4 linked regions of the Paraglaciecola psychrophila 170 genome follow. Each later gene encodes a partner of the first gene's protein in a complex. Links are inferred from orthologs where the notes say so. Each region holds a gene or a part of one and is shown in the gene's direction. Other genes may lie near its edges.

Evidence for each region.
Region 2: the proteins of holB (region 1) and holA are in contact, whole or in part, in a cryo-EM structure (PDB 8GIZ), measured with the Escherichia coli proteins. The link is inferred for Paraglaciecola psychrophila 170 from one-to-one orthologs.
Region 3: the proteins of holB (region 1) and dnaN are in contact, whole or in part, in a cryo-EM structure (PDB 8GIZ), measured with the Escherichia coli proteins. The link is inferred for Paraglaciecola psychrophila 170 from one-to-one orthologs.
Region 4: the proteins of holB (region 1) and dnaX are in contact, whole or in part, in a cryo-EM structure (PDB 8GIZ), measured with the Escherichia coli proteins. The link is inferred for Paraglaciecola psychrophila 170 from one-to-one orthologs.

The regions. Positions count from the first base shown.
Region 1 is NC_020514.1:2,655,185-2,660,645, forward strand. Bases 1,271-4,202 are described here. They hold holB (DNA polymerase III subunit delta'), read left to right. Parts: upstream 1,271-2,258; coding sequence 2,259-3,146; downstream 3,147-4,202. Other genes in these bases: mltG (endolytic transglycosylase MltG), read left to right, coding at 1,271-1,617; tmk (dTMP kinase), read left to right, coding at 1,629-2,258; C427_RS11620 (TatD family hydrolase), read left to right, coding at 3,177-3,950; C427_RS11625 (YchJ family protein), read right to left, coding at 4,047-4,202. Outside these bases: pabC (aminodeoxychorismate lyase), read left to right, coding at 1-622; more of mltG, read left to right, coding at 622-1,270; more of C427_RS11625, read right to left, coding at 4,203-4,526; C427_RS11630 (hypothetical protein), read right to left, coding at 4,630-5,007. UniProt on the Escherichia coli protein: Part of the beta sliding clamp loading complex, which hydrolyzes ATP to load the beta clamp onto primed DNA to form the DNA replication pre-initiation complex.
Region 2 is NC_020514.1:3,330,743-3,338,662, forward strand. What follows is about bases 2,986-5,941. They hold holA (DNA polymerase III subunit delta), read left to right. Parts: upstream 2,986-3,922; coding sequence 3,923-4,960; downstream 4,961-5,941. Other genes in these bases: C427_RS14510 (LPS-assembly lipoprotein LptE), read left to right, coding at 3,384-3,923; nadD (nicotinate-nucleotide adenylyltransferase), read left to right, coding at 4,974-5,669; rsfS (ribosome silencing factor), read left to right, coding at 5,716-5,941. In the rest of the region: C427_RS14500 (Lon protease family protein), read right to left, coding at 1-443; more of rsfS, read left to right, coding at 5,942-6,033; 23S rRNA (pseudouridine(1915)-N(3))-methyltransferase RlmH, read left to right, coding at 6,042-6,512; mrdA (penicillin-binding protein 2), read left to right, coding at 6,515-7,920. UniProt on the Escherichia coli protein: Part of the beta sliding clamp loading complex, which hydrolyzes ATP to load the beta clamp onto primed DNA to form the DNA replication pre-initiation complex.
Region 3 is NC_020514.1:732-8,470, forward strand. The notes cover bases 1-2,775. They hold dnaN (DNA polymerase III subunit beta), read left to right. Parts: upstream 1-723; coding sequence 724-1,827; downstream 1,828-2,775. Other genes in these bases: dnaA (chromosomal replication initiator protein DnaA), read left to right, coding at 1-705; recF (DNA replication/repair protein RecF), read left to right, coding at 1,856-2,775. Outside these bases: more of recF, read left to right, coding at 2,776-2,944; gyrB (DNA topoisomerase (ATP-hydrolyzing) subunit B), read left to right, coding at 2,949-5,369; C427_RS00025 (early set domain-containing protein), read right to left, coding at 5,428-5,871; glyS (glycine--tRNA ligase subunit beta), read right to left, coding at 5,922-7,739. UniProt on the Escherichia coli protein: Confers DNA tethering and processivity to DNA polymerases and other proteins. Acts as a clamp, forming a ring around DNA (a reaction catalyzed by the clamp-loading complex) which diffuses in an ATP-independent manner freely and bidirectionally along dsDNA.
Region 4 is NC_020514.1:1,698,823-1,706,877, forward strand. The notes cover bases 2,710-5,800. They hold dnaX (DNA polymerase III subunit gamma/tau), read left to right. Parts: upstream 2,710-3,031; coding sequence 3,032-5,569; downstream 5,570-5,800. Other genes in these bases: apt (adenine phosphoribosyltransferase), read left to right, coding at 2,710-3,023; C427_RS07435 (YbaB/EbfC family nucleoid-associated protein), read left to right, coding at 5,604-5,800. Outside these bases: C427_RS07410 (HvfA family oxazolone/thioamide-modified RiPP metallophore), read left to right, coding at 31-513; C427_RS07415 (HvfB family MNIO-type RiPP peptide maturase), read left to right, coding at 593-1,453; C427_RS07420 (HvfC family RiPP maturation protein), read left to right, coding at 1,453-2,199; C427_RS28155 (hypothetical protein), read left to right, coding at 2,315-2,437; more of apt, read left to right, coding at 2,487-2,709; more of C427_RS07435, read left to right, coding at 5,801-5,933; recombination mediator RecR, read left to right, coding at 5,995-6,594; C427_RS27270 (putative bifunctional diguanylate cyclase/phosphodiesterase), read right to left, coding at 6,598-7,572; C427_RS27275 (diguanylate cyclase domain-containing protein), read right to left, coding at 7,581-8,055. UniProt on the Escherichia coli protein: Part of the beta sliding clamp loading complex, which hydrolyzes ATP to load the beta clamp onto primed DNA to form the DNA replication pre-initiation complex.

The DNA.
Region 1 (5,461 bases):
TGACTGCGTAGTAAAAGTGATCATTACTCGAGGTGTCGGTGGCAGGGGTTATAGCCCTCAAGGAGCTGCAAATCCTAGTTTTATCATTACCCATCACACAATCCCAGCACATTATGCTCTTTGGCAAACCGATGGTATTAAACTCACTATTAGCCCTATTACGTTAGCTTGCCAACCTCTACTGGCAGGCATCAAACATCTAAATCGTTTAGAGCAGGTATTAATTAAACATGCACTGGCAAAAACTGATTATGATGATGCGATTGTTTGTGATACCCAACAAAACATAATTGAAACATCTGCAGGTAATCTATTTTGGTATAAAGATAATGTTTGGTATACAGCAGACCATTCAGTATCGGGGGTTGAAGGGGTTATGCGTAACCAGATTTTGGCAGTTATGCAAGAAAAAGATTTGCCGTGTCAGGTGGTTCGTCAGGACATCAGTGACTTATTCTGCGCCCAGGAGTTGTTTGTTTGTAACTCTCTAATGATGCTGGTGCCCGTAGTGAGTTTGTTTAATCCAGTCACTCAGCAAAACAAACATTATGTTATCGAACAAACAAAACTGATGCAGCATTATATTCAGCATACAATTAACCTTAAGGCGCTAAAAGTTTAATGAAAATTGTAAAATGGCTATTGTTTTTTGCAGTAGTATTTGGAATCGGTTTTGTTGCCACCCTTTTTTATTTTGACAAAAAAGTACATCAACCTCTAATCCTCAATGAGGCAACTATATATCAAGTTAAATCAGGCCAATCTGCGAAAGGATTACTGAATAGATTAAAAGAGCAGGGTATTATTTCTGATAATATTGGCCTTAAAATTAGATTGAAGCTTGAACCAGCACTTGCCAACATTAAAGTGGGCACCTATGAATTGTTGCCTTCAATGAGTGCATTAGATTTACTAGAGCTATTCTCTAGTGGTAAAGAATTACAATTTTCAATCAGTTTAATTGAAGGACTGAATTGGCGGGAATGGTTATTAGTTATAAAGTCCCATCCACAAATTACATTCTCGGATGATTTTTATCAACAGCTTGCCATTTTAACCGCACAACTTCCGGAGCAATCGATTGAAGGATATCTGCTTCCTGACACCTATTATTTTGTGGCACAAACCGAGGCAATTGATCTAGTCAAACGTGCGCATTTGAGTATGCAAAAATATTTAAATGAGGCTTGGCAACATCGGGCGCTGGATTTGCCATATGCATCGGCCTATGAAGGTTTAACCTTGGCGTCAATTATAGAAAAAGAAACCGGCGTAGCAGATGAGCGGCCTCGTATTTCTGGTGTGTTTGTCAATAGACTTAATCTGAATATGCGTTTACAAACTGATCCGACGGTTATTTATGGTATGGGTGAAAGTTTTGATGGCGACATCAGACGCAAAGATCTAAAAACGGCTACGCCTTATAATACTTATATGATTAGAGGCTTACCACCAACACCTATCGCTATGCCAAGTAAATTAGCCATTGATGCTGCTTTTAACCCGTTGATAACTGATGAGTTGTACTTTGTATCTAAAGGTGATGGCAGTCACAAATTTTCAATCACTTTGCAAGAGCACAACCTTGCGGTGCGTCAATATCAATTAAATAAATAAGAGAGTCCTAGTTGCAAACACCAGGTAAATTCATCGTTATTGAAGGTTTAGAAGGCGCAGGAAAAAGCAGCGCTGTAGCGATTTTGACCCAAGCTATACAAACTGCTGGTCACATTGTAGTTAATACCAGAGAGCCTGGCGGCACCGCTATGGCAGAAGCCATCAGAGATGTAGTCAAACACGATTGGATAGATGAAAAAGTCACAGTAGAAGCTGAGTTGTTGTTAATGTATGCAGCAAGAGCGCAATTAGTCCAAAACGTTATTCTGCCAAATTTAGAAAAAGGGTTCTGGGTACTCGGAGACAGACATGATATGTCTTCGCAAGCATATCAAGGTGGTGGTCGACAGATTGATCAGAACATGATTGAAAGCTTAAGAGCGATTACATTAAAAGACTTTAGGCCTGACTTTACCTTGTATATGGATGTTGAGCCTAAAGAAGGGCTTAAACGTGTCACAGGCCGTGGCGAGTTAGATCGTATTGAGCAAGAGGATTTGAGCTTTTTTGAGCGTACTCGTGAGCGTTATCTGTTATTGGCACAGCAGGATCATAATTGCATCGTGATCAATACTATGCAAGATATGCAAGCGGTGCACACAGATTTAGAGCTAGCGATTCAACAATTTTTGGAGAATTAAGTGTTTCCTTGGTTAGAGGTTACTTTTAAACAGTTAAGTGCACGGATCGCGGCAGTTAAGTTGCATCATGCTTTGCTTATTCAAGGTCCCTCTGGTTTAGGTAAATCAAACTTTGCCTTGCAGTTTGCTCAGTTACTTTTATGTAAAGCTAGGCAAGGGCATAAGGTGTGCGGTCACTGCCAGTCTTGCTTGTTAAATGCTGCGAATACTCATCCTGACTTACATGTGGTGGAATCGGATAAACAAATTGGTGTTGATCAGATACGCGACGCCATTAAAAAATTAGTTAGCTCTGCTCACATGTCTGGGGCAAAGGTATTGATTATCTATGATGCACACACTATGACCGAATCAAGCGCGAATGCATTACTCAAAACCTTAGAAGAGCCTACCGCTAATACGTTTTTGTTACTCACAACGAACAAGCCAGAACGTTTGCTGCCGACAATTAAAAGCCGCTGTGAAAAATTAGCGTTACCTTTACCCACTTTAGATTCGACATTAGCTTGGGTAAAAACCCAATATGACGCTGATATTGATATCAATTTTGCCAGATTGTTTAGTTCACGCCCGCTGGCTTTATTAGCAGAACTACAAGAAGAGCAAAAGTTTACTTATGAAATATTTAGCGCTGGTTTAGATGCTTTGCTGCATAAGCAAACCAGTGCCATGCAATTAGCAATGGATTGGCACGATAGTGCAGATAAAGTACTTAAATGGACTCAATATTGGGCAAGACAACAATGTACTGAGAATGTTTCTGAAACAGTGTGGCAGCTAAATTTACAAGCGTCTAAGGTGACTCGACAATTGCGTAACCCTGGTGTGAATAAAACATTATTGTTAACAGAGCTGTTAGATAAGCTTGCATTAGTCAAGGCCGCATAAACTTAACCCTACAAAAGATGGAAAAATTACGTGTTTGTTGATTCACATTGTCACCTAGATAAATTAGACAAAACCCCAGAAGAACTTTCAGACATCCTTAACTTTGCAAGAAGCCGTGGTGTCGAACATTTTTTATGCGTTTCGGTGTCTGTTAAAGACTTCCCTATGATGTTGGATACCGTTAAAGAATTTAATGATGTATCTGTTTCCTGCGGTGTACACCCTCTACACCAAGAAGATGCTTGTGGTTATGATGAGCTACTTAATATGGCTGATAATGAAGAAGTAGTCGCCATAGGAGAAACTGGCTTAGATTACTTCTATAGTGCTGAAACGAAATCAGTGCAACTCACTTCTTTTGTTGATCATATTAAGGTAGCCAACAAGTTAAGCAAACCATTGATCATCCATACTAGGGATGCTCGAGAAGATACGATTGATTTGCTTAAGCTGCACAAAGACCCAGCAACCAGAGGTGTGCTTCATTGTTTTACTGAGACTTGGGAGATGGCGCAGGCTGCAATTGAACTAGGTATGTATATTTCTATATCCGGCATAGTCACCTTTAAAACAGCCACTGAGTTACAACAGGTGGTGAAAAAAATACCATTAGATAAATTACTAATAGAAACTGATTCACCTTGGTTAGCGCCTGTTCCCTATAGAGGTAAGCCGAATCAACCGGGCTTTGTAAGGGAAGTAGGGGAGTTTATTGCTGAGCTGAGAGGTATAAGTGTGGAAGAGTTGGCTAAAATAACCACTAATAACTTTTATGACTTATTTGCAATTCAACGCTCAGTCTGAATATGTCAGTTAGAGATAGCGTTTCATAGTGTAAAGATGCAAGTTTATTTGTTTTAAATAGGTAAATATATGCTGATTCAATTGGCCTTTTGTTAATTACCGCCCACAACATTTTTTATACTTTTTACCGCTGCCGCACAAGCATTGACTGTTTCGCTCTTGGGAGAGTTCACCTGAATCTTTTTTTATAACTCCATCAGCATATAACCACTTTCCCGCTTCAAAAACAAAGTCTGATATTTCATGCATTACATAATAAGAGTTATGTATTTGATAGAAGGCTTTAAATTCTACCTGAGCCATATTTACTTGAGAATAGTGGGCTATGACTTGTAAAGATAACCACTGAGTATCCTCGGAGCTGTCTGCTAGTTCACTTATTGTTAGTTTTGAACGCTGGGCTAATATGTAGGTTTGTAAGATGTACCGATAATTTTTTAAAGAATAAGCTGAAAAACGCGAGCGCATTAAGGTTTCAGCATCTTTTGCAGCTACTTTTCCATCAATAATCGGCTTGCAACATACTTCATATGTAAGTTCGTTACCGCAAGTGCAGTGTTTAATAATCGTCGCCAAAATCAAATAACCTAACCAAATAAATCTATTAACCTAGCAAGCCTAGGCGATTAAAGTAAACATAGTCAAGAATTTATCAAAGCTGTTTTTTAAACTTTGTCGATTACCAAGGGCCTTTTACTACGTTATCTTGTTGGTCGTTGACGGGGATCAAGTTAACTAGCGATACCTTAAAATCAATACACAGTTGTTTTAGACGCTTAAAGCTTATTTCATCTAAAGATAACTGTTCAACGAACAGGTTTGAACACTGACCGCCAATCACAATTTTTTCAAGCCACAATGATAATTGGTTTTGTGTAGGTTTAGTAATACACATGCAATAATCTTGTTTTTCAGAAAATCGAATATGATTAGCCACTAAAAAAGTCCATTTATTGGCATGCTTAACATTTATATCGATGCTATGCCTGTTATCTGCTGGCACTTGCATAGAGGCTAGTGGAATAGAGTTATTTGTAAACGCATGTAAACTTGCCATAATAATTTCTCAACAGTGTTCTTATATACAGTGGTTATATATACAGTAGTACTGTATAAATCATCATGCAAGCTTTTTTTGCCTTGATGTGTTTTTATTCGTTTATTAATCTTTCTAGATTACATATAAACCTACCGACATCGATGCTGAAGGACGCATGACTTCGTCTAGCTTTAACTTTAACTTTAACTTTAAACATGAGGATAATTGACCTCCCCACCAGTAAAACGATTACTTTGACCTTACATTTATTCCGGATCGTAGATTGTCTTAAACACAACAAATTTCGCCGAGCTAAGTGGGTTAGCTTTTTTAATCAGTGATGAAACTGAAAACCTATCCAAGACACGACCATAGAACAAGCTAAGAAGCAGTGAAGTCGATAGATTCGCGGTAGTAAATTTAAATTTTCGTACAAGTCGTTATAGTTTAACGCATGAGGTTTTTCTGCTTA
Region 2 (7,920 bases), 680 kb from region 1 along the record:
TCTCGGGTAATTGCCACTTTTTTTCGCTGATAACCGGGATTATCAAATGCTGCTGGAAAGGTATCTAATAATTCATCAATTAAATTTTCCATATCTTTGATGAGCTTTTTACTTTCCCCTGCCATCAATCTTAAGGAAAATGGTTCACGCTCGTCTTCAAAATTATTGATATAACACCAATCATCAGGCGTGACTGTTTTTTGTACGAATTTATCAATAAATTCATGCACTAATGTAAAGCGCCCAGTGGCTTGTTCACCCATCACATAAAGATTGTATCCTCGCGCTTCTATTTCCAGACCAAAAGACAAAGCTGCACGCGCTCTATCCTGTCCAATAAAAGTGGAATTTAAAGCGTTATCATCCAGTAGTGCTTGGTTGATTAAGCGTCTACTGGGTTTTGCAGTCAATTGCTGCAGATGTAAGGCATATTTGCTTTGCATATTAAAAGGCTTAATTACCACAATTTTGGAATATACCAAATAGTGAAACCTGTAATCAGCAGGCTGTCAAACGGATACGAAAAGAATATGGAAAAGTGACTATTTTTAATACAAAAAAACACAAATTGTAGATATCCTAGGGATTAATCTGATCGTTTAAATTATATTTTGGGATCCAAAACACTCAATCCACCTAAAAACTTCAGAATAAGCTCGATTAATCACGTATTTACTGTTGTTAGCAAGGGATGCGCTAAGGTATTCTAAGTAGCTAACTTTTATAGCATTGTTTAAGGTCTTTTGACCTTATCCCTTTCTTCACGGAAATCTTTTTTAATGGCCGAAAAACAGTACCAACCTCAAGAAATCGAAAAAGAGGTTCAAGCCTATTGGGAAACCCAGCAAACCTTTAAAGCAACTGAAGACGCTGATAAAGAAAAATTCTATTGTCTTTCTATGTTCCCTTATCCCAGTGGCCGTTTGCATATGGGTCATGTTCGCAATTATACCATTGGTGATGTGATTAGCCGTTATCAAAGAATGTTAGGAAAAAATGTACTGCAGCCAATGGGCTGGGATGCATTTGGTTTACCTGCAGAAAACGCAGCCCTTAACAATAATACGGCACCAGCCAATTGGACTTATTCTAATATTGAGTATATGAAAACCCAATTAAAAACATTGGGGTTCGGTTACGACTGGGACCGTGAAATAGCCACATGTAAAAAAGATTATTACCGCTGGGAGCAATGGTTTTTTACTCGTCTGTTCGAGAAAGGCTTAGTGTATAAAAAGAATGCCACTGTTAACTGGGATCCTGTGGACCATACGGTTCTGGCTAACGAGCAAGTAATTGATGGTCGTGGTTGGCGTTCTGGGGCGTTAGTCGAACAAAAAGAAATACCTCAGTGGTTTCTTAAAATCACCGACTACGCAGAAGAACTAGTTAACGATTTAGAACAATTAGAAGAATGGCCTGAGCAAGTCCGTGCCATGCAAAAAAACTGGATAGGCCGTTCAGAAGGTGTAGAAATAACCTTTGCCCTTGAACAAACAGTTGCTCAGCTCAATAATTTTGATGTGTACACCACTCGTCCTGACACTTTATTGGGGGTGACCTACGTTGCCGTTGCGGCGCAGCATCCCATTTCATTAGAAGCAGCTAAAAATAACATTGTTTTAGCTGCCTTTATTGAAGAATGCAAAACCACTAAAGTGGCTGAAGCCGACATGGCCACCATGGAGAAGAAAGGTTGCGCTACAGGTTATTTCGCCATTCACCCCTTAACCGGTGACAAAGTGCCAGTTTGGGTAGCCAACTTTGTATTAATGGGTTACGGCTCAGGTGCGGTGATGGCAGTTCCAGGGCACGATCAACGAGACTGGGAGTTTGCCACTAAATACGAGCTTGAAATAAAACAAGTTGTTCAAGGCGATGCACAAAATAACATTGAGTGTGATCTAACCCAAGGAGCGTTTACCGAAAAAGGCTTGTTGGTAAATTCTGGGGAATTTGATGGGCTTACCTCAGCAGAAGCTTTTGAGAAAATAGCTCAAGCACTTAGCGAGCAGGGTAAAGGCAAAAAGAAAATCAATTATCGTTTAAGAGATTGGGGCGTGTCTCGTCAGCGTTATTGGGGCACACCTATTCCCATGCTGAATTTAGAAAACGGCGAATCTGTACCTGTTCCAAGTAACCAGTTACCCGTCGAATTACCCGAAGATGTGCAAATGAATGGGGTTATTTCTCCCATTAAAGCCGATCCTGAATGGGCTAAAACAGAATTTAACGGTCAACCTGCTTTAAGAGAAACAGATACCTTTGACACCTTTATGGAATCATCATGGTATTACGCTCGCTATTGCAGCGCACAAAACGACCAAGCCATGTTAGATCCTGCACAGGCTAATTATTGGTTACCAGTCGACCAATATGTGGGCGGAATTGAACACGCCATTTTACATCTATTATACTCACGCTTTTTTCATAAACTTTTACGTGATGAAGGTTTGGTGCAATCTGATGAGCCCTACAAACGTTTGTTATGTCAGGGTATGGTATTAGCAGATTCTTTTTACCGTGAAGATGCAGCAGGCAAAAAGAATGGTTTTCCCCTGCTGACGTTAACAGTGAAAAAGACGACAAAGGCAGGATCATCAAGTCTGTACTTGAGTCTGATGGCATGGAAGTGATCCATCACGGTATGATCAAAATGTCTAAGTCGAAAAACAATGGCATCGATCCACAGCAAGTGATCGATTTATATGGCGCTGATACCATCCGAGTTTTCACTATGTTCGCCGCGCCACCTGAACAAACGTTGGAGTGGATTGACTCAGGAGTTGAAGGTGCACACAGGTTTGTAAAACGTCTTTGGAACTTAGTGCAAGAACACGTCGAAGCTGGCGAGATAGTGACTCTTAATAAAGCTAACTTGTCTGGTCCGCAGAAAAACCTAAGACGTTTGGTGCATAAAACCATTGAAAAAGTCAGTGATGATATAGGTCGACGCCAGACGTTTAACACCGCTGTAGCGGCCACAATGGAGTTGCTCAATCACTTACAAAAAGCGCCCAAAATATCTGCCCAAGACTTAGCAGTAATGCGCGAAGGTATCGATGCGATAGTCTTGTTACTGGCTCCTATTGCACCTCATATTTGTCATGTAATGTACCGAGACTTAGGCCATGAAAATGAAGTAGAAACTGCACCATGGCCTATTGCTGACGCTGACGCAATGGTTGAAGACGAAAAACTAATAGTGTTGCAAGTCAACGGGAAAGTTAGAGCTAAAATTACCGTCGCTGCAGATGCCACTAAAGAACAAGTCGAGGCTATAGGCTTAGGCGAACAAAATGTGCAGCAACATACAGATGGCAAGACCATCCGAAAAATCATTTATATTCCGGGTAGATTACTCAACATAGTGGCGAATTAAGGTGCTAAAACGCATATGCTTAAATGTTTGTATCCTGACTATTGTTTTAACAATAGTAGGATGCGGCTTTAAGTTACGTGGTGACTACGGGCTGCCCACTGGTATTCAACAACTGCAATTACTAGCGGCACAGAAAAACACACCACTGCATAGGATATTAGGTAAGCAGCTGCAAGGTATAAACATTGATGTGTGGGATAATACCGCCAGTGCTAGTCAACTCGATGAGCAAGTGGATGTAATTGTGTATTTAAGCTCCGACCAACTTGAGAGGCGCTTGTTGTCTCTTTTTTCATCCGGACAAGTAGCAGAATATGAGTTGGTGTATACCATTAAATATCAAATCCAATTTCCAGCACAAGATGCGATAGAAATAGAAATCGATGTCACTAGGGAATATCAAGACGACCCAGATGCAGTGTTAGCTAAGTCTCGTGAGTTGGACTTGATCCAAAACGAAATGCGTCAAGAAGCAGCCAATCGCATTATCCGTCAAATTGCCAGCTCATATAGCAATTGGCAACAGACTACAGGTGGCTAATGCAGGTTTATCCAAACCGATTTAAACTTAATGCCTCTTCAGAGATAAAGCCTTTCTATCTAATTTTTGGTGATGAGCCGCAACAAAAACTTGAGTGTATTGAGTTAATTCGAAACGCCGCCTTAGCCCAAGGCTTTGACGAACGCCAATCTTTAGTAGTAGATGGTCAATTTAGCTGGGATACACTGATTGAAGCGACACAAACCTTGTCGTTGTTTTCTACCAGACAAATCATTGAGCTTGAATTACCCACCGGAAAACCTGGAGCAGAAGGTAGCAAGGTATTAACTAGCTTAGCGCAGCAGGTGAATCCTGATGTGCTGATTGTAATACATGGCGGTAAAGTAGGTAAGGATGTACAAAACACAAAGTGGTTTAAGGCAGTGGATAAACACGCAGTTTATGTGCCTTGTTATCCTCTTGAAGGCAATGCGTTATATCAGTGGTTGAATACCCAGATGAATATGGCAGGCATGCAGCCATCGCAGCAAATATCGCAGTTGTTAGTTGACTACTGTGAAGGTAATTTACTCGCGGCTAAACAAGAAATTCAAAAGTTAATGCTGATTTATCCACAAGGCAACCCAAGCTTTGAACAAGTTGAACAAGCGGTTGTAGATCAGTCCAGATTTACGGTGTTTCATTTAATCGATGTTTTACTCAGCGGAGATGCTCAAAGAGCAGTAAAAATGCTCTATCGCTTAGAAAGTGAGGGAGTCGAACCTAATATTATTGTCTGGGCTTTGACCCGAGAGTGGCAAACGTTGCAGGCGATATTATTTGACAAACAACTGGGTAAAACGATTAACTGGAATCAGCACCGAATATGGAAAAGTCGGCAATCTTTATATCAGTCAGCGTTGCAGCGTTTGTCATTAGAGCATATGCGTGCATTACAACAAAAGCTGGCTGAGTTTGATAACGCTATCAAACAAACTCAAGTGGTACGTCCTTATGTAGAGTTATGCCATTTATGTTTGCTGTTTGTTCCATATTCTCTCAATAATGTGCCTTTAGATTATGGCATTTTAGACTAGGAGACATATTTACGTGCAACTTGCTTCTCCTTTAGGTATTTTTGGTGGCACCTTCGACCCCATTCACAATGGGCATATTTATCCCGTAATAGAAGCGGCAGAAAAAACCAACATCAAAAAAGTCGCCCTAATGCCTTGTTATATTCCCAGTCATAAAAATCCTGCAGTAGCATCAAGCGAAGACAGGCTTAAAATGGTAGAACTTACTTGTGTCGATTACCCTTTGTTTTACCCTGACTCAAGAGATATTAATAGAGGAAAACCCACATTTAGTGTCGACTCATTAAAAGAAATTCGCGAAGCCATGCCCACTACCCCATTGTGTTTTTTCATAGGCACCGACTCTTTCCATAATTTATTTACTTGGCATGATTGGTCAACCCTATTTTCCCTTTGCCATTTTGTAGTGTGTGAAAGAAAGGGCGAGTCTGTAAAAGAAATACAAGGGATCTCTGAAAGCTCTTCAAAACAGCATGCGTCACAACTAAAAACATTGCTAAACAAAAGGCAAACTTTTACTCCAATCGCTTTGCATAACAGTCTTGCTGGGCACATTTATGTAGCTAATACCCAAACATTAAACGTCTCATCCACCCAAATAAGACAACAATTATATAAAAATCAATCGGTTGAGTGCTTTTTACCACCAAAGATATTAGATTATATTCAACAGCATAAGCTCTATCAGCAGAGTGTCGATTTCTGTTAAACTATTACAAATTCATTTGTATAAAATTCAACCATAAGGAAAGTCTTTGGACCACCAACAGTTAAAAGCCTTTGTAATAGAAAAAGTCGAAGACTTAAAAGGTCGTGACATTATTGATTTAGATGTTGCAGAAAAATCTTCGGTTACCGAAACCATGTTAATTTGCTCAGGTAATTCTAAACGTCATGTTATTTCAATTGCCGAAAATGTGGTAGTTGAAGCTAAACGAGCTGGCACCACACCTTTAAGTATTGAAGGGCGAGAAACCGGAGATTGGGTCTTAGTTGACCTAGGTGACGTAGTCTTACATGTGATGCAAGATGAAGCCCGAAATTTCTATCAGTTGGAAAAACTCTGGGGCTAAATTAACCAGTGCGTATTCAAATGATTGCGGTGGGCATGAAAATGCCCGCTTGGGTTGAACAGGGCTTTTCGGAATATTGCAGACGTTTCCCTGCCGATATGCCTTTGCAGATCACCGAAGTAGTCGCCGGTAAGCGTGGCAAAAACGCTGATATCAAACGTATCTTACAAAAAGAAGGAGAATTAACCCTAGCTGCCATTCCCAAAGGCAACAGAGTCGTCACCTTAGAAGTCACAGGTGTACCTTGGGACACCCCAAAATTGGCTAAAACCATGCAAAGTTGGCAAATGGACGGACGGGACGTCAGTTTATTAATTGGAGGACCAGAAGGTTTAGCTCCTGAATGTATAAAAATTTCTGAACAAAAGTGGTCATTGTCGAGTCTTACTTTGCCACATCCATTAGTTCGCATAATTGTAGCTGAGAGCCTGTACCGAGCTTGGTCAATTAATAATAACCATCCTTACCATAGAGAATAAAATTGCCTTCACCGCGTATCCTCATTAAAGACCATTCAGCGGAAGCCAACCTTTTTGCTAGGCGAACGTTTATTGGACTATTTGTGGTCATTGTGATGATCGTTATGGTGTTGACAAATTTGTATTATTTACAAATAAGTCGATTCGAGGATTACCAAACACGAGCAGACGGTAACCGCATAAAAGTATTACCAGTAGCGCCTAATCGTGGCTTAATTTATGACCGTAATGGTATATTGCTAGCAGAAAACCGTCCGGTTTTTAGTCTTCAAGTTATTCCAGAGGAAATTGATGATCTAGATTTAACGATTAATGAATTGAGCATTTTATTAGATATTGACGCAGAAGATGTAAGTGATTTTTATCGAGACTTAAAAGGCACTAGACGTTTTAAACCGGTTAATCTGATCAACCGTTTAAAGTCCAAAGAGGTCGCACTTTTTTCTGCACAGCAACATAAATATCCAGGTATATCCATCGAAGCTAGACTCGCTCGTTATTATCCGTATGGCAGTGCCTTGACCCATGTAATAGGTTACGTTGCAAAGATTAACAAAAAAGATTTACAAAAACTCAGTGAAGCTGGATTTGAAGCAAACTATGCTGCCACTTATGACATTGGGAAAAGAGGTGTAGAAAAATATCACGAAGAAAAACTCCATGGGAAAGTCGGATTTCAAGAAGTGGAAGTGAATAATCAAGGTAGAATTATCCGCATATTGGACTTTAATCCACCTGCTCCCGGTCAAGATATCGTCCTAAATATTGATATGACTTTACAACTGGAAGCCGAAAAGGCCTTTGCCGGTAAGAAAGGTTCTGTTGTTGCCATTGACCCCCGAGATGGAGGTGTACTAGCGTTATACAGCAGTCCAAGTTACGACCCGAATCTGTTTGTACATGGCATCAGCAGTAAGAATTACAAAAAATTACTCACCTCAGACCGCCCTTTGTTCAACCGTGCAACGCAGGGGCAATATCCCCCTGCATCAACAGTTAAACCTTTATTAGCATTGACTGGACTTGAAGAGAGAGTCATTACCCCTGAATATCGGATTCATGACTTTGGTAAATATCAATTAAAAAATGTTGAACGTGTTTGGCGAGACCATAATCCATGGGGCCATGGATGGGTAGATGTGACAAAAGCCATCGAAGTTTCCTGTGATATTTTCTTCTATGATTTGGCTTACAAATTAGGTATTGATCGGATCAGCGAAAGCATGAATGAATTTGGGTTTGGTGATTATACCGGTATCGACTTGCATGAAGAAGCCGATGGTATTATGCCGAGCAGAGGCATTGTAAAAGCCTTGTTTAACCGCCCTTGGTATATTGGTGACACCATCAACGTAGGCATAGGACAAAGTTATTGGACAACGACGCCGATTCAACTCACACAGTCAAT
Region 3 (7,739 bases), 2.7 Mb from region 1 along the record:
ATAGACGATATTCAATTTTTCGCGAACAAAGAGCGCTCTCAAGAAGAGTTTTTCCATACCTTCAATGCATTATTAGAAGGTAATCAACAGATAATTCTCACTTCTGATCGTTATCCAAAAGAGATTGTGGGTGTTGAAGACCGACTTAAATCTCGCTTTGGTTGGGGTCTTACGATCGCCATCGAACCACCTGAGTTAGAGACCCGTGTAGCCATTTTGATGCGCAAGGCGGTTGAAAATAAAATATTTTTACCTGATGAAGTTGCTTTCTTTATTGCTAAACGTTTACGCTCAAATGTCCGTGAACTCGAAGGTGCGTTAAACCGGGTCATTGCTAATGCAAACTTTACGGGACGTCCTATTACGATAGATTTTGTTCGTGAAGCGCTTCGTGATTTACTGGCACTGCAAGAAAAATTAGTCACGATCGATAACATTCAAAAGACAGTCGCAGAATATTACAAGATTAAGATGGCTGACATTTTGTCAAAACGGCGCAGCCGAAGTGTCGCCAGACCTAGGCAAATGGCGATGGCTTTGTCTAAAGAATTAACTAACCATAGTTTGCCAGAGATTGGTGACGCTTTTGGTGGACGAGACCACACCACGGTATTGCACGCTTGTAGAAAAATAGTGCAGCTAAGGGAAGAAAGTCATGATATAAAAGAAGACTATCAAAATTTAATACGCACACTTTCTTCATAAAAATTCACGAGTAAAAAGATGAAATTTAGCATTAGTAGGGAAAATTTCTTACAGCCTCTTCAATTAGTTTCAGGTGCAGTTGAACGCCGTCACACATTGCCTATATTATCTAATGTTTTAATAAAGGTTAGTGATAACTCACTCTGGCTAACAGGGACGGATTTAGAAGTGGAATTAATCTCTAACGTCACTTTAAGTGGTGACTTCGTTGAAGGTGAAATTACCGTCCCAGCTAAAAAATTATTAGATATTTGTAGAGGACTTAATGAAGGCAGCAGTATAGATTTTAGTGTTGAATCCAATAAAGCATTGCTGAAGTCTGGACGTAGTAAATATAGTTTATCTACATTGTCTGCTGACGACTATCCTAACCTCGAAGATTGGCAAGGCGATTTAGAGTTCGAAATACCTCAATCAGATTTAAAGCGTCTAATCGACAGCACACATTTTTGTATGGCCCAGCAAGATGTTCGTTATTACTTAAATGGCATGTCCCTCGAGACAGAAGATAACCTCATTCGTACCGTTGCTACAGATGGACATAGGTTGGCTTTGTGTCGTTTAAATTATACAAATGCTACATTAACTAACCGTCAGGTGATTATTCCCCGTAAAGGCGTCTTAGAGATAATCCGCTTAATTGAGGATAATGATAAGTTAGTAAAAGTTCAAGTTGGCTCAAACCACATTAGAATTTTTTCAACTGATTTCATATTTACTAGCAAGCTAGTTGATGGTCGTTTCCCTGATTATAGGCGTGTGTTGCCAAAAGATGGCGATAAAAAAATTGAGTCTAGTAAGGATGTTCTTAAGCACGCTTTTTCCAGAGCTTCAATCCTGTCAAATGAAAAGTTTAGAGGTGTACGTTTAAATCTGTCTAATGGGGAGCTAAAAATTACAGCCAACAATCCAGAGCAGGAAGAAGCTGAAGAAATCGTAGATGTTGATTATCAGGGTGATAGTTTAGAAATTGGCTTTAATGTCGCATACTTAATTGATGTAATGAACGGCTTAAGCTGTGAAGACGTTCGAATTACTTTGGCTGACTCAAATAGCAGTGCATTAATAGAAGACTCTAGGGATGACTCTGCGTTATACGTTATAATGCCAATGAGATTGTAATCAGTCTTTATAAGAAGTTTGGTTCCCTATGAAGCTGGACAAAGTCCAGATAAGTCATTTTAGAAATATTAATGATTTGTCACTTACTGCACATGAAAGTTTAAACGTTTTCTTAGGTGCAAATGGTAGTGGCAAATCTTCAATTCTTGAGGCCTTACATTATTTAGGTTTTGCACGTTCTTTTCGTACTCATAAACACAAAAGTGTTATTAGTCATGATAAACCCGGTTTTACTGTTTTTTGTTCGGCACTGATCGAGGATGGTATTCAGCAAAAATTTGGTATAAGTAGACTATCCAACGACAGTTGTATCGTGAATATAAATGGAAATAAGTCTAGCCGTGCAACAGATTTAGCTAGTTATTTGCCTATCCAAATTTTCACGCCTCAAAGCTCGGATTTATTACTTGGTTCACCAAAGTTACGCAGGCGATATCTAGATTGGTTGTTGTTTCACGTGGAACAATCTTTTAATTTAGATTTTCAGGTTTATAGTAGGTCCTTAAAGCATCTAAATGCCTTGTATAAAAGCTATCAACCAAAGCAAGGTTTAGATTATTGGAATGACATTCTTTGTCAAAAGGGTGAGTCAATTAGTCTAAAAAGAGAAAATTTACTCAATGATCATTTAATACACCTTATTAATTCAAATTTAAAAGATTTTTTACCTGAGTTTTCCTTCGAAATTTCGTATTATAGGGGGTGGGAAAAGGGTTACAGTTTATCGGACGCTGTATTAAAGAATAGGCAACGAGACCAAAAGAATGGTTTTTTAAGCGTTGGACCTCATAAAGCAGACCTACGTATTAAGACCCAAGGTGTAAATGCACATGAGGTTTTATCTAGGGGTCAGTTAAGGATGTTGGTGGCAGGTATGCAACTTGCTCAAACACAGTATTTACATGCCCAGACAGATAAGACCTCAATCTTTCTATTGGATGATGTTGGTGCAGAATTAGATGAAGAAAAAAGAAAAGTGTTTATATCAAGATTGAACACTTCTGATACTCAATTGTTTGTTACAGCTATTGATATCAAACAACTAGAGTTCTTAGAGAACTATAACGATAAAAAAGTGTTTCACGTGGAACATGGCCAGGTGAGAGAGGAGATTTAATCAGATGGCAGAAGAAAATGTATATGATTCGTCGAGTATTAAAGTACTAAAAGGACTTGATGCCGTTAGAAAAAGACCGGGTATGTATATCGGTGATACAGATGATGGAACCGGGTTACACCACATGGTTTTTGAGGTAGTAGATAACTCTATCGATGAAGCACTTGCGGGGCATTGTACAAGTATTAATGTGAAAATACATATTGATGGTTCAGTCTCGGTTAAAGATGATGGTCGCGGTATTCCTACAGAAATTCATGAAGAGGAAGGGGTCTCGGCAGCCGAAGTCATTATGACTGTATTACATGCTGGTGGTAAATTTGATGATAACTCTTATAAAGTATCTGGCGGTTTACATGGTGTAGGTGTATCGGTTGTTAACGCTCTATCCAAGAAGTTAATGCTACAAGTTCGCCGCGGAGGTAAGCTTTATGAGCAAGAGTATCAGCATGGTGTGCCACAGCAGCCATTAGCAGTTATCGGCGAATCAGAAGCCACTGGAACGAGTTTACGTTTTTGGCCCAGTGAAGGTACATTTACAGGTGTTGTGTTTCACTACGACATTTTAGCTAAGAAATTACGTGAATTATCTTTTCTAAATTCAGGCGTGTGTATCATTCTTGAAGATGAGCGCGATGGAAAGACTGACAAATTTGAATATGAAGGTGGTATCACCGCTTTTATTGAATATTTAAACCAAAATAAAACGCCAGTACATCAAAAAATATTCTATTTTGATTCACATCGTGATGATGGTATTTCTGTTGAGGTAGCTATGCAGTGGAATGATAGTTATCAGGAAAACGTTTTTTGCTTCACAAATAATATTCCACAGAAAGATGGAGGTAGTCATTTAGCAGGATTCAGAGGTGCTTTGACTCGAACGCTCAACAACTATATGGACAAAGAAGGCCTTTCAAAGAAAGCAAAAACAAGTACCAGTGGAGATGATGCAAGAGAAGGTTTAACTGCCATTATTTCAGTTAAAGTGCCAGATCCAAAGTTTTCTTCACAAACTAAAGATAAGTTAGTATCTTCAGAAGTTAGACCTGCTGTAGAAACAGCAATGGGTGAGAAGCTTCAGGAGTTTTTATTAGAAAACCCTGCAGAAAGTAAAATCATTGTTGGTAAAATTATAGATGCTGCGAGAGCCAGAGACGCAGCCAGAAAAGCCCGTGAGATGACTCGTAGAAAAGGTGCTTTAGATTTAGCTGGTTTGCCTGGAAAACTAGCTGATTGCCAAGAAAAGGATCCTGCACTTTCAGAGCTATACATAGTGGAAGGAGACTCTGCTGGCGGATCCGCTAAGCAAGGTCGTAATCGTAAAAACCAAGCTATATTGCCACTAAAAGGTAAAATCTTAAACGTCGAAAAGGCTAGATTTGATAAGATGCTTTCCTCTCAAGAAGTAGCAACTCTTATCACTGCATTAGGTTGTGGCATTGGTCGCGACGAATATAACCCAGAGAAGTTACGTTATCATCGAATCATTATAATGACTGACGCTGATGTAGATGGTTCTCACATTCGTACATTACTATTGACCTTCTTCTATAGACAAATGCCAGAGATTATCGAGCGTGGTTATATTTATATCGCCCAACCGCCTCTATATAAAATTAAAAAAGGTAAGCAGGAACAATACCTAAAAGATGATGATTCTTTAACTAAGTATCTTACATCTATCGCCCTAGATAGCGCCTCATTACATGTAAACGAAGATGCCCCTGCTATTACAGGCGTGGCATTGGAAAGCCTAGTTAAACAATACCAAGAAACCGTGGCTATGATTGCTCGTATAAGTCGTTTAATGCCTGAAGTGATACTTAATAAATTAGTCTATAGTCTTACACTTGATATTGAAGATGTAAATAGTGAGCAAAAGTTAACAAACTTTGCAGATGAGTTTACGAAAGGGCTTACGCTGGATGAAACAGATGGAGCAACATATTCTTTTGAAATACGTCATAACTCAGAAAGAAATAACTTTTTTATTACCATTATTATTAGAAAGCACGGGATAGACACCGAGTATCGTATCGATCATGAGTTTATTGTATCTAACGAATATAAACGACTTAAGAACCTTAATTTAGCTATCAATGGCATAATTGAAACGGGTGGTTATGTGAAGCGTAATGACAAGACTAAACCTGTTTCTACCTTCGTAGACGCGTTGGACTGGTTAATGTCTGAATCTAAACGTGGCCAATATATCCAGCGTTATAAAGGACTAGGAGAGATGAATCCAGGTCAGCTATGGGAAACTACCATGGATCCAGCTTCACGACGAATGCTACAAGTAACTATTGAAGATGCAGTAGGTGCTGATCAGCTGTTCACTACTTTAATGGGTGATCAAGTTGAACCTAGAAGAGCATTCATCGAAGAGAACGCTCTTAAAGTAGCCAATTTAGACGTCTAGTTTAAGCTATATATAAAAAGGCCGCTATATAGCGGCCTTTTTATTATGTGTTTATAAATCAATCGGTTATAAGTCTAATTGATACCTTAGGAGCGCCATATCCACTAAAATCTATTGTGAACTGGAACATTCCAGTTTCAGATGGTGTGAACCGAAAGTTTTCATCAGTTGTTACACAATTGGCTCTTACGGATTTACCAACAACAATAACCTTGTCCGATCTATTGGCATAACCGCAGTTCATACCCGGTGTCCAATCGGAGTCTGCGAATTTAAAATCATAAGGTTGTCCATCAGCAATCAATTCAATAGAAGTTGAATAGATTTCATCAGAGGTGGCAACTAACTTATATTTCTCATCCGCTTCCCACCACGAAAAAACACCTCTTAGATATAGGCCATCGAAGTTTTGTTCTTTGGTGAAGCTATCAATAACATTTGTAGCGCAGCCGCTAAGCAAGCTAGCAATAAACACCGCAGATACAAAGCTTATTTTCTTCATATTGGTTTACGTCCTAAAAACATGTCTTTCAAATTGAGATATGGATAAAATTAATTAAGTACTGAAATGTCTGCACAACACAAAAATAAACCTCTGAGCCTTGATAATAAGGTTAGTCGATTTCGCTTAACTGACTCGTCATCTGCCATAACCATAACATTCTCAAAAAATTCATCAATTGGTTGTCTTAGCTCAGCTAAAACAATTAATGCATTAGTATAGTCTGACTTATCAAGCATGGGTTGAATGCGTGCTTCCACGGACTCTACACTAATCGCTAAGGCTATTTCGGCAGGCTCTTTCAACAACTCCTTATTAAAAGACAATTCCTCTTTAAAAACGTTTTTAGCCAATATATTTGCTACACGTTTATTTGCTGCCGCTAGTGATTCTGCAGATTCTAAGGTGTTGAACGATTTAACTGCTTCAACTCTTGCTGCAAAATCAGCTGGTCGAGTAGGGCGATTAACTGCAACCGCTTGTACAACTCCGGTGGAAATGCCTTGTTCTGCATACCAAGCTTTAAATCTTGCCAATACAAAATCTACAACTTTTGTTTGAAGGTTTTCAGATCTTATCTTGTCACCAAATGTAGCAATCGATGCATCAACTAAATCGTTCAGATCTAGCGGCAAAGATTTTTCAACAATTATACGTAATACACCAATTGAAGCTCGACGTAAGGCAAAGGGGTCTTTATCACCTTTTGGTGTTTGACCTATACCAAAAATTCCAACTAAGGTATCTATCTTATCGGCTAAGGCAACACATATACTGACATCAGATGTGGGTAAGTTGTCACCAGCAAATCGTGGCATATATTGTTCGTTTTGTGCCAACGCTACAAGCTCAGTTTCTCCATCTACTCTCGCATAATGCATACCCATGACGCCCTGTACGTCAGGAAATTCCATAACCATATTAGTCATTAAGTCTGTTTTACATAACAAACCTGCTCTGTGAGAGGCATCTTGATCTGCTCCTAACATAACAGCGATACTTTTTGCCATAGAAGCAATACGTTCAGATTTTTCGTAAACGGTACCTAATTGTTTCTGAAACAATATGGTTTTTAAGCTTTCAAGACGTGATGCTAATGTTTGTTTTTTATCAGTATTAAAGAAAAACTCAGCATCAGCTAATCTTGGTCTAATAACTTTTTCATTACCACTGATAATAGTTTGAGGATCTTTACTTTCTATATTTGTAATAAAAATGAATCTAGACCTTAATTGGCCATTTTCATCAAGTAAAGGAAAGTATTTTTGATCATCTTTCATAGTGTAAATGAGAGCTTCCTTAGGGACGGCTAAAAAAGACTCTTCAAAATTTGCGACTAAGGCTACAGGCCACTCCACCAGTGATGTGACTTCTTCTAATAATTCTTCATTCACGTCTGCAATGGCGTTTTCTTGCTTGGCTAAAGCCCTAACCTGCTCTAATATTATCGACTTACGATGTTCGTGGTCAGCTATGACAAAGTGTCGTTTAAGCTGACTGAGGTAATTATCTGCACAGTCAAGCTCAAAAGGGGCGTCACAGTGGAATCTGTGACCATTTATCAATCGTGCAGAATTAACATCCAAAACTTTGCCGTGTATAAGGTCGGATCCGTATAACATAGTCACTGTATGAATTGGTCTAATAAATTGAGTGGATTTTGAACCCCAGCGCATTGGCTTAGGAATAGGCAGGGCCTTTAATGCTTTCTCAACCAACTCTGGAAGGAGTTGCGTAATAGATTGTCCCTTGACTTGTGCTTTAAACAACAGCCATTCGCCTTTATCTGTCTTTAATCGTTCTGCTTGGTCGACGTCAATTCCATTCGAACGTGCCCATCCTTGCGCTGCTTTGGTAGGCTCACCATT
Region 4 (8,055 bases), 950 kb from region 1 along the record:
ATTGACTAATAATTTCCAAGGAAACTTAATATGCAAAAAATTAAAAAAACAGCTATCGCTACTGCACTGGGTGCAGTTGTTATCGGCTCTCTTGCTTCTATCAGTGTCCAAGCCAACACTAACCCGTTTAGCGTTCATTCTTTAGAATCTGGCTACATGCAAAGTGTCACAGAAGGCAAATGCGGTGGAGATAAAGCCGAAAAAGCAGCCAAAACCATGAAAGAAGGCAAATGTGGTGAAGGTAAGTGCGGCGGAGATAAAACCGAAAAAGCAGCCAAAACCATGAAAGAAGGCAAATGTGGTGAAGGTAAATGCGGTGGTGATAAAGTCGAAAAAGCAGCCAAAACCATGAAAGAAGGTAAATGCGGCGGTGATAAAGCTGAAAAAGCAGCCAAAGCCATGAAAGAAGGCAAATGTGGCGAAGGTAAATGCGGCGGTGATAAGGTCGAAAAAGCATCTAAAGTCATGAAGGAAGGCAAATGTGGTGAAGGTAAATGCGGCGGCCAAGCTTAATAAGTAACCAAGACTTTCTAAAATAAAGGCCGGCTAATGTCGGCCTTTATTTTAGAAAAAGTGCAGGGTGACCAATCTAATGATGAATAAACATCTTTCAGGAGTGGGCTTAGGTCTTCGCCGAGAAATGCTCGACCAGCTATTACCTGACATCCCCAGCTCGGTTGATTTTTGGGAAGTAGCCCCCGAAAATTGGATACCCCTTGGCGGAAAATATCAGAAACACCTTAACCAATTTACCTCTGCCTGTAATTTTGTCAGCCATGGCTTGTCTTTGTCGATCGGTAGCCCTGATCCTCTTGATATCAAACTTTGTAAAAACGTCAAAACGTTTTTAGATAGACATAATATTTTATATTACAGTGAGCATTTAAGTTATTGTTCTGGTCAGGGTCATCTATATGATCTTATGCCGATCCCCTTTACTGAAGAAGCAGTCAAACATGTAGTCGAGCGGGTTAAACAAGTGCAAGATATTATCGAGCGGCCATTGCTGTTAGAAAATGTATCTTATTATGCCGCACCTGGACAAGAGATGACCGAACAAGAATTCACATTATCGGTGCTTAACGACTCAGGTTGTTTGATGTTGTTAGACGTGAATAATATTTATGTTAATTCTATTAATCACGGTTACGATGCCGAGGGCTTTTTGGCTGCGATGCCCACGGGTAAAATTGTCTATGGTCACATTGCAGGACATTATGACGAAGCTGAAGACTTAAAAATTGATACTCACGGTGCCGATGTCATCGAACCGGTTTGGCGATTACTTCAAAAAGCTTATGAAATTCACGGGGTTTTTCCGACGTTATTAGAAAGAGACTTTAATATACCGCCAATCACAGAATTGTTAGTGGAAATGGAAAGAATAAGAACTATTCAACTGCGTGTACAGCAGCAAGTGTCTCCCCCGCATCTTAAAAAAATTAAAGCTTAATGAAGCCTTTTCAAGTTATCCAGCATGATTTTATTCAGCATATAAAAAATTCTGAGGCTAAACCGTTTGCTGGTGGTATCGAAGAAAGACGTTTAAAAATTTATCGAGAGTTGTTTTTTAACAATATTTTGGGCTTTCTAAGTTCTGGGTTCCCTGTATTGCAGAGTCTGTATGATGAACAACAATGGAAATTTTTGGCTCGAAACTTTTTTATTGAACATCAATGTAATTCTCCTTATTTCATTGATATTAGTAAAGAATTTGTAGAATACTTAAGTAGCGAGTACCAACTCTGTGAGTCTGACCCTATATTTATGGGTGAATTAGCACATTACGAATGGTTGGAGTTGGATGTCAGTGTGCGTACGTCGAATCAAAGCGTTACTGCATGGGATGGACATTCACCGATAACCCAGGTTCAAATGTCTGACTTAGCAAGTTTAGTCAGTTACCAATATCCTGTTCACCAAATAAGTGTCGATTTTATTCCCTCGCAGGCTAGCGAAGTTGTGTATCTAGTGATTTACCGGGATGCCTCCGATGAAGTGAACTTTACGTTGCTTAATGCGGTGTCTGCACATTTGCTAAACACTATTATGCAACAAGGAGTAGTAACAGTTGATTCGTTAAGTAAAATTATGATTGAATCCATGCCGCAATTAGACGTAAAGCAAATTACTGAATCGTTGCAACAAGTACTAAAACAGTTATTATTACAACAGATATTATTCCCTACAGAGGAATAGACATCACTGGTTTAGCTTTTTAGGGCTATCAATTTATTAAACTTTGGATTAACATCTGCGCCTTCATTTTAGTTGTTTAATAAGGGTACATACCCTTGAAGTCTGGAGTGCAATAATGCAAGAAGATAACAGTTCACACGACCCGTTTAATTGGGGTTACCTGATTTCAGCCTTAGGTGTGCTGCTAGCGTTGCCATTAATGTTCGTCATAGTGGGTTGGTTCGTTTTTTACCTTTAACACCCGCAACAACTCTACTCATCTAATTTATTAAATTACGGGAAAATTCGTGTCCGCCGAATATATAAAATCGGTTATTAAAACCGTTCCTAATTACCCAAAACCTGGGATCATGTTTCGTGATGTGACCTCCGTTTTAGAAGATCACAAAGCCTACTCAGCCTCGATCGAACTCTTATTGAAGCATTATGCGCCAATGGGTTTTGATAAAGTCGCGGGTACCGAAGCTCGTGGATTTTTGTTTGGTGCACCTCTGGCTATAGAGTTAGGTATAGGATTTATTCCTGTGCGTAAGCCAAACAAACTTCCACGGGAAGTGATTAGCGAAAGTTACGAACTTGAATACGGTACAGATAGCTTAGAAATCCACCGAGATGCCGTTAAGCCTGGTGAAAAAGTATTGATGTTAGATGATTTATTGGCAACTGGCGGTACTATGGTTGCCACAGCTAATTTGATCAGGCGCCTAGGCGGTGTAGTTGAACACGCTGGTTTTGTTATTTCTTTACCTGCACTCGGTGGCGAGCAAAAGCTCACCGATTGTGGCGTTACCAGTTTTTCTATTTGCGAATTCGACGGCGAGTAAAAACGTAAATGAGTTATCAAGTTTTAGCAAGGAAATGGCGACCTAACCGTTTTGGCGAGTTAGTTGGGCAAGAACATGTCGTTACCGCCATTTCTAATGCGCTTGATAACAATAGATTGCATCATGCTTATTTATTTACCGGTACGCGAGGTGTTGGCAAAACCACTATCGCCCGTATTTTTTCAAAAAGTTTAAATTGTGAACAAGGTTTAAGTGCTAAACCTTGTGGACAATGTAGTACCTGTAAAGAAATCGAAAATGGCAACTTTATTGATTTGCTTGAAATAGATGCCGCATCACGAACTAAGGTGGAAGATACCCGCGAGTTGCTTGACAACGTGCAATACAAACCCAGCCGTGGTCGCTTCAAAGTTTATTTGATCGATGAAGTCCACATGTTGTCAAAGCATAGTTTTAATGCTTTGTTGAAAACCCTTGAAGAGCCACCGCCTCATGTAAAATTCTTATTGGCGACGACTGACCCACAAAAACTACCAGTAACGATTTTATCCCGCTGTTTACAATTTAATCTTAAGGCCTTGTCTCGCACACAAATCAGCCAGCAATTAGATTTTGTACTGGGCGAAGAAGGCATTGTGTTTGATAAAGAAGCGCTTAACCAATTAGCTAGAGCTGCCCAAGGTAGTATGCGTGATGCGTTAAGTCTGACCGACCAAGCCATTGCCCAAGGCAACGGTGTAGTGAGTTTGCAGATTGTCACAGATATGCTGGGCTTGATGGACAAAAATCAGGTGCTTAAGTTAGTTCACGCTATCGTACAAAAAGATAGTGCGGCGGTTATGCAACAAGTCGAGTTTATGGCTAATCAAGCACCAGACTATGGCTTGGTGCTGGCTGAAATTATGAGCTTGTTACACCAAATTGCCTTAACCCAATTTGTGCCTGACGCATGTAAATTAGAAACAATTTCAGCCAGAGCTATTTTTCAATTGGCTAAATCTGTGCCTGCTGAACAGATTCAATTACTATATCAAATTGCCCTAACAGGTAAAAAAGACTTACCCCATGCAGCTGATGCTAGAACAGGTCTAGAAATGACCTTGTTGCGTATGTTGGCCTTCTGCCCTGATAATGTGAAAATGGAAGCGCTAGATATTGTTGCTTTAACTCCAAAGGTTGATGGGCGGTCACAACAAGCTGCCATTCAGGAAACAAGTCAAACAAGCGACCATGTTAACTCAGCCTCGGTAGTGACTAAGCCTACCGCCCATGTTGCTGATGATGTGGTACATCAAAACCAGCCTTTACTTGAACCTGTTGCGGAGCGTTTGGAGCAAAACAGTTCTGTAGCTGCGGTGATAGCTGAAAACCAGTCGCCTGTGCAACAAGACGTCAGTACTGAGTCTTTATCTGAAATATTACCCGAGATTTCACCCGAAATTTCGCCCTTATCCCGACAAGAACAAACTGATGAGTTTGATGATGTTCTAACAACAGCATCAGACATTGACTTATTTGCTCAACAGCAAGATATAATGGCGCAAGCAGCAGACTTTGGTCATCATCAGCCGAACGATTACGAACAATACCAGCCTGTTGCATTGGACGAGCGCCCGCATCAAGCATTTGATGTTGAGCATGAGCCAATCAACAATGAAAATCCTGGGATGCATACGCAGCCTACTGAGCAGCTTACCGGTACAAAACCTACTACCTCGACAGCTGATTTAATAGCACTTCGCAATAAGCTTAAACAAAGACAACGTGATGGGGGGGAAGGGGCTGAACGAGTAAAAAAGTCTGAAAGTGCCAAGCCATTTAATTTAGCCGCGATCCGCAAGCAAAACCAAGAAGCTGCAAATCAGCCTGCTGCTACTTATGACGATAGGCAAAGTCAGGATATACCTGCAGCATCTGCTCCAGTATCTCAACTGCAAGTAACACCTCTTAGCGCAGGCCATGTAATAGATAACTCACCGCCTTGGCCGGTCGAAAACGAGTCACAATCTACAGCGGTAGTTGCACCGATGCCTTCAGCTGAGTTTACACACGTGCTTTCACCCTTGGTCAGCAGCCCTTTCTCAGTAGAAAAAACGCTTCAGGAAGCAGAATACTTCGATTCTAGTGCTCATTTAGACGAAGAAAATGTTGGTGAAGTCACCCAAGAGATTTCTGCTTTTTTACCGAATAAACAAAAAGTCTTAAAAGCTTTACAAATTGATGGCTGGAGTCAATTAATTGAAGATATTCAAGTAACGGCTTTAACAAAACAATTGGCCTTGCACTCTTCTTTTAATCAGCAAGGCAACACAGTCAAATTGATTCTTTTAGAGACTAAAGTACATCTTATTTCTGAAACCGCACAGCAACAGCTTAAAGAGGCGCTGTGTTTAGCACTTAATAGTCCGATTGAGCTTGAAATCGAGCTAGGGCGACCCATTAACACTCCTTATGCTTTGCAATTAAAAGTTAACCAAGTGCGTCATGAATACGCGAGGGAAGTAGTGAAGAGTGATCCCGGCATCCAATTGTTACAAAAACAATTTGCTGCCAAGGTCGACGAACAAAGTATTCGAGCAAGATAGCCTACTAAAATTAGATTTTTTTAAAGAGAGACAGATTATGATGAAAGGTGGAATGGGTAACATGATGAAGCAAGCGCAACAAATGCAAGAGCGCATGCAGAAAAATCAAGAAGAGTTAGCCAAAACAGAAGTCACTGGTGAGTCTGGTGCGGGTTTGGTTAAAGTTACAATGACGTGCAGTCATGCCGTACGTAGAGTTGATATCGATTCCAGCCTGATGGAAGAAGATAAAGAAATGATCGAAGATTTGGTTGCCGCGGCCTTTAATGACGGCGTTAGACGTGTACAAGAAACCACCAAAGAAAAAATGGCCGACGTAACTGGCGGTATGCCTTTACCTCCTGGCTTTAAGATGCCTTTTTAAGGCTTTAGCTACTAGCTTAAATAACCACAAAATAATAATAAACCAGAGATGTAGGTGATGGATGCAGTTTAGCCCCTTAATTAAAGAATTGATTGATGCATTTAAAATACTGCCAGGAGTAGGGCCAAAGAGTGCTCAACGTATGGCGTTTCATCTGTTAGAGCGAAATCGTCAAGGGGCGCTGCAGTTAAGTCATGTGTTGCACAATGCTATGGAACACGTTAAACATTGTGAGCAATGCCGTACCTTTTGTGAAAACAAGTTATGTGAAATTTGCGCTAACCCCAAGCGTCAAGAAAACCAAACTTTATGTATTGTGGAATCGCCGCAAGATATGTTGGCAGTTGAGCAAACATCAGAGTTTAAAGGCCGTTATTTTGTATTGATGGGGCATTTATCGCCAATAGATGGGATTGGTCCGGCGGAAATTGGTTTAGAGCAGTTATCGCAGATACTTGAGAACGACGATATTACAGAAGTGATTTTAGCAACCAATCCAACTGTTGAGGGTGAAGCGACCGCACATTACATCGCGCAAATGTGTAAGACACAAACTATCAAAGCTAGCCGTATAGCTCATGGAGTCCCTGTCGGTGGTGAGTTAGAATTTATTGATGGTAATACTCTCACTCACGCTTTTAATGGTCGCAGAGACATTTAAGCGTTACTTAGTTAGAAACTCAGATAGATAATAATCCAGTGGTTCTGGTCTGCCATGGAAATACCCTTGTTGTAAGTTGAATCCAAGACTGTGTAACAGTGATGCCTGACCTTTTGTTTCAATACCTTCAATTAAACTTTTCATGTTCAGTGAACTCAGCAGTGTTTGAATGCACTCTAGGGCAACAGTATTATTTTCTGTTTGATTTAAAAATGCCCTATCAACTTTTACAACAGAGGCGGGTATGGCATGTAAATAGGCTAAAGAAGAATAACCAGTTCCGAAATCATCAATACTCAACTTAATCCCTTGTTTGGTCATTTGATTGGCAGGAGATTCAGCGGCATCAATATAGGTCAATAATACGCTTTCTGTCAGCTCAATAGTTAGATCCGCAGGTTGCAAATTATAGCGTTTCAATAGCGAGAAGACATAATTACCAAGATTTGGCTCTGATATATGTAAGCCTGAAATATTGACGGCCATAGTGATATGTTGACCAATTATTTGTTTGAAAGTGAGTAGGTCTTTCAGGGCACGGTTGAGGACCCAATTTTCAATATCACGGATCAGTCCCGTTTTTTCTGCCACGTCAATCACCTCTTGCGGGTTGGTATTACCCAGGTCTGGATTATACCATCGCAGTAATGCTTCAAAAGAGGTAATTTGATCGGTGGTTATATCAATTATGGGTTGATAATGTAGGGACAATTCATTGTTTCTTTCAGCTAAAGATAAATTTTGTGCTAGATCACTAAGGCGTTTTAAGCTTTTTTCCATGCAAAATTGATATTCGTTCCATCTTTTTTTACCTGATTTTTTGGCTTCATACATGGCAGCATCTGCGCACATGATCAAATGTTCAATATCATTAGCGTTATCAGGAAAATGCGACAAACCTATGCTAGCAGATAACAATATTGGGTTTTGCTGAGTGTCTAGGTAGGGCATTGAAATAGACTCAATTATTTGGTTCAATAAATCAACTAACTCCTGTTCTGGTAAGTCTTCGTAAACGACAAAAAAAATTCATCCCCACCGAACCTACACAGTGTTGCTGTGGGTAAACTATTTTTTCGCAGTCTGTTGGCGACTTCACACAAAATGATGTCGCCGGTACCATGTCCCAAAGAGTCGTTTACCATCTTAAAACCGTCTAAGTCGATATATAACAAGGTAAGGAGAGTATTCGCTTCCACACTGTTTTGTAACGCATGGGTTAGGCCGCGTCGATTAAATAAGCCGGTAAGAGGGTCAGTCGAAGCTTGCTGTTGTAAGACTTGCTCAGTAGTCTTGCGTTCATGGATATCATAATGATGCAGTAATATAGTGGTGCTGCCTTCCTGATGTTGCGAATTGTCAGCAAACAGGTGATACCAAGTTTCACCTTGTGGTGTATTCATCAACACATCTGCTTCAAAACGTATTCCTTGATTAATACTTTTAAAGATATTTTGTAGT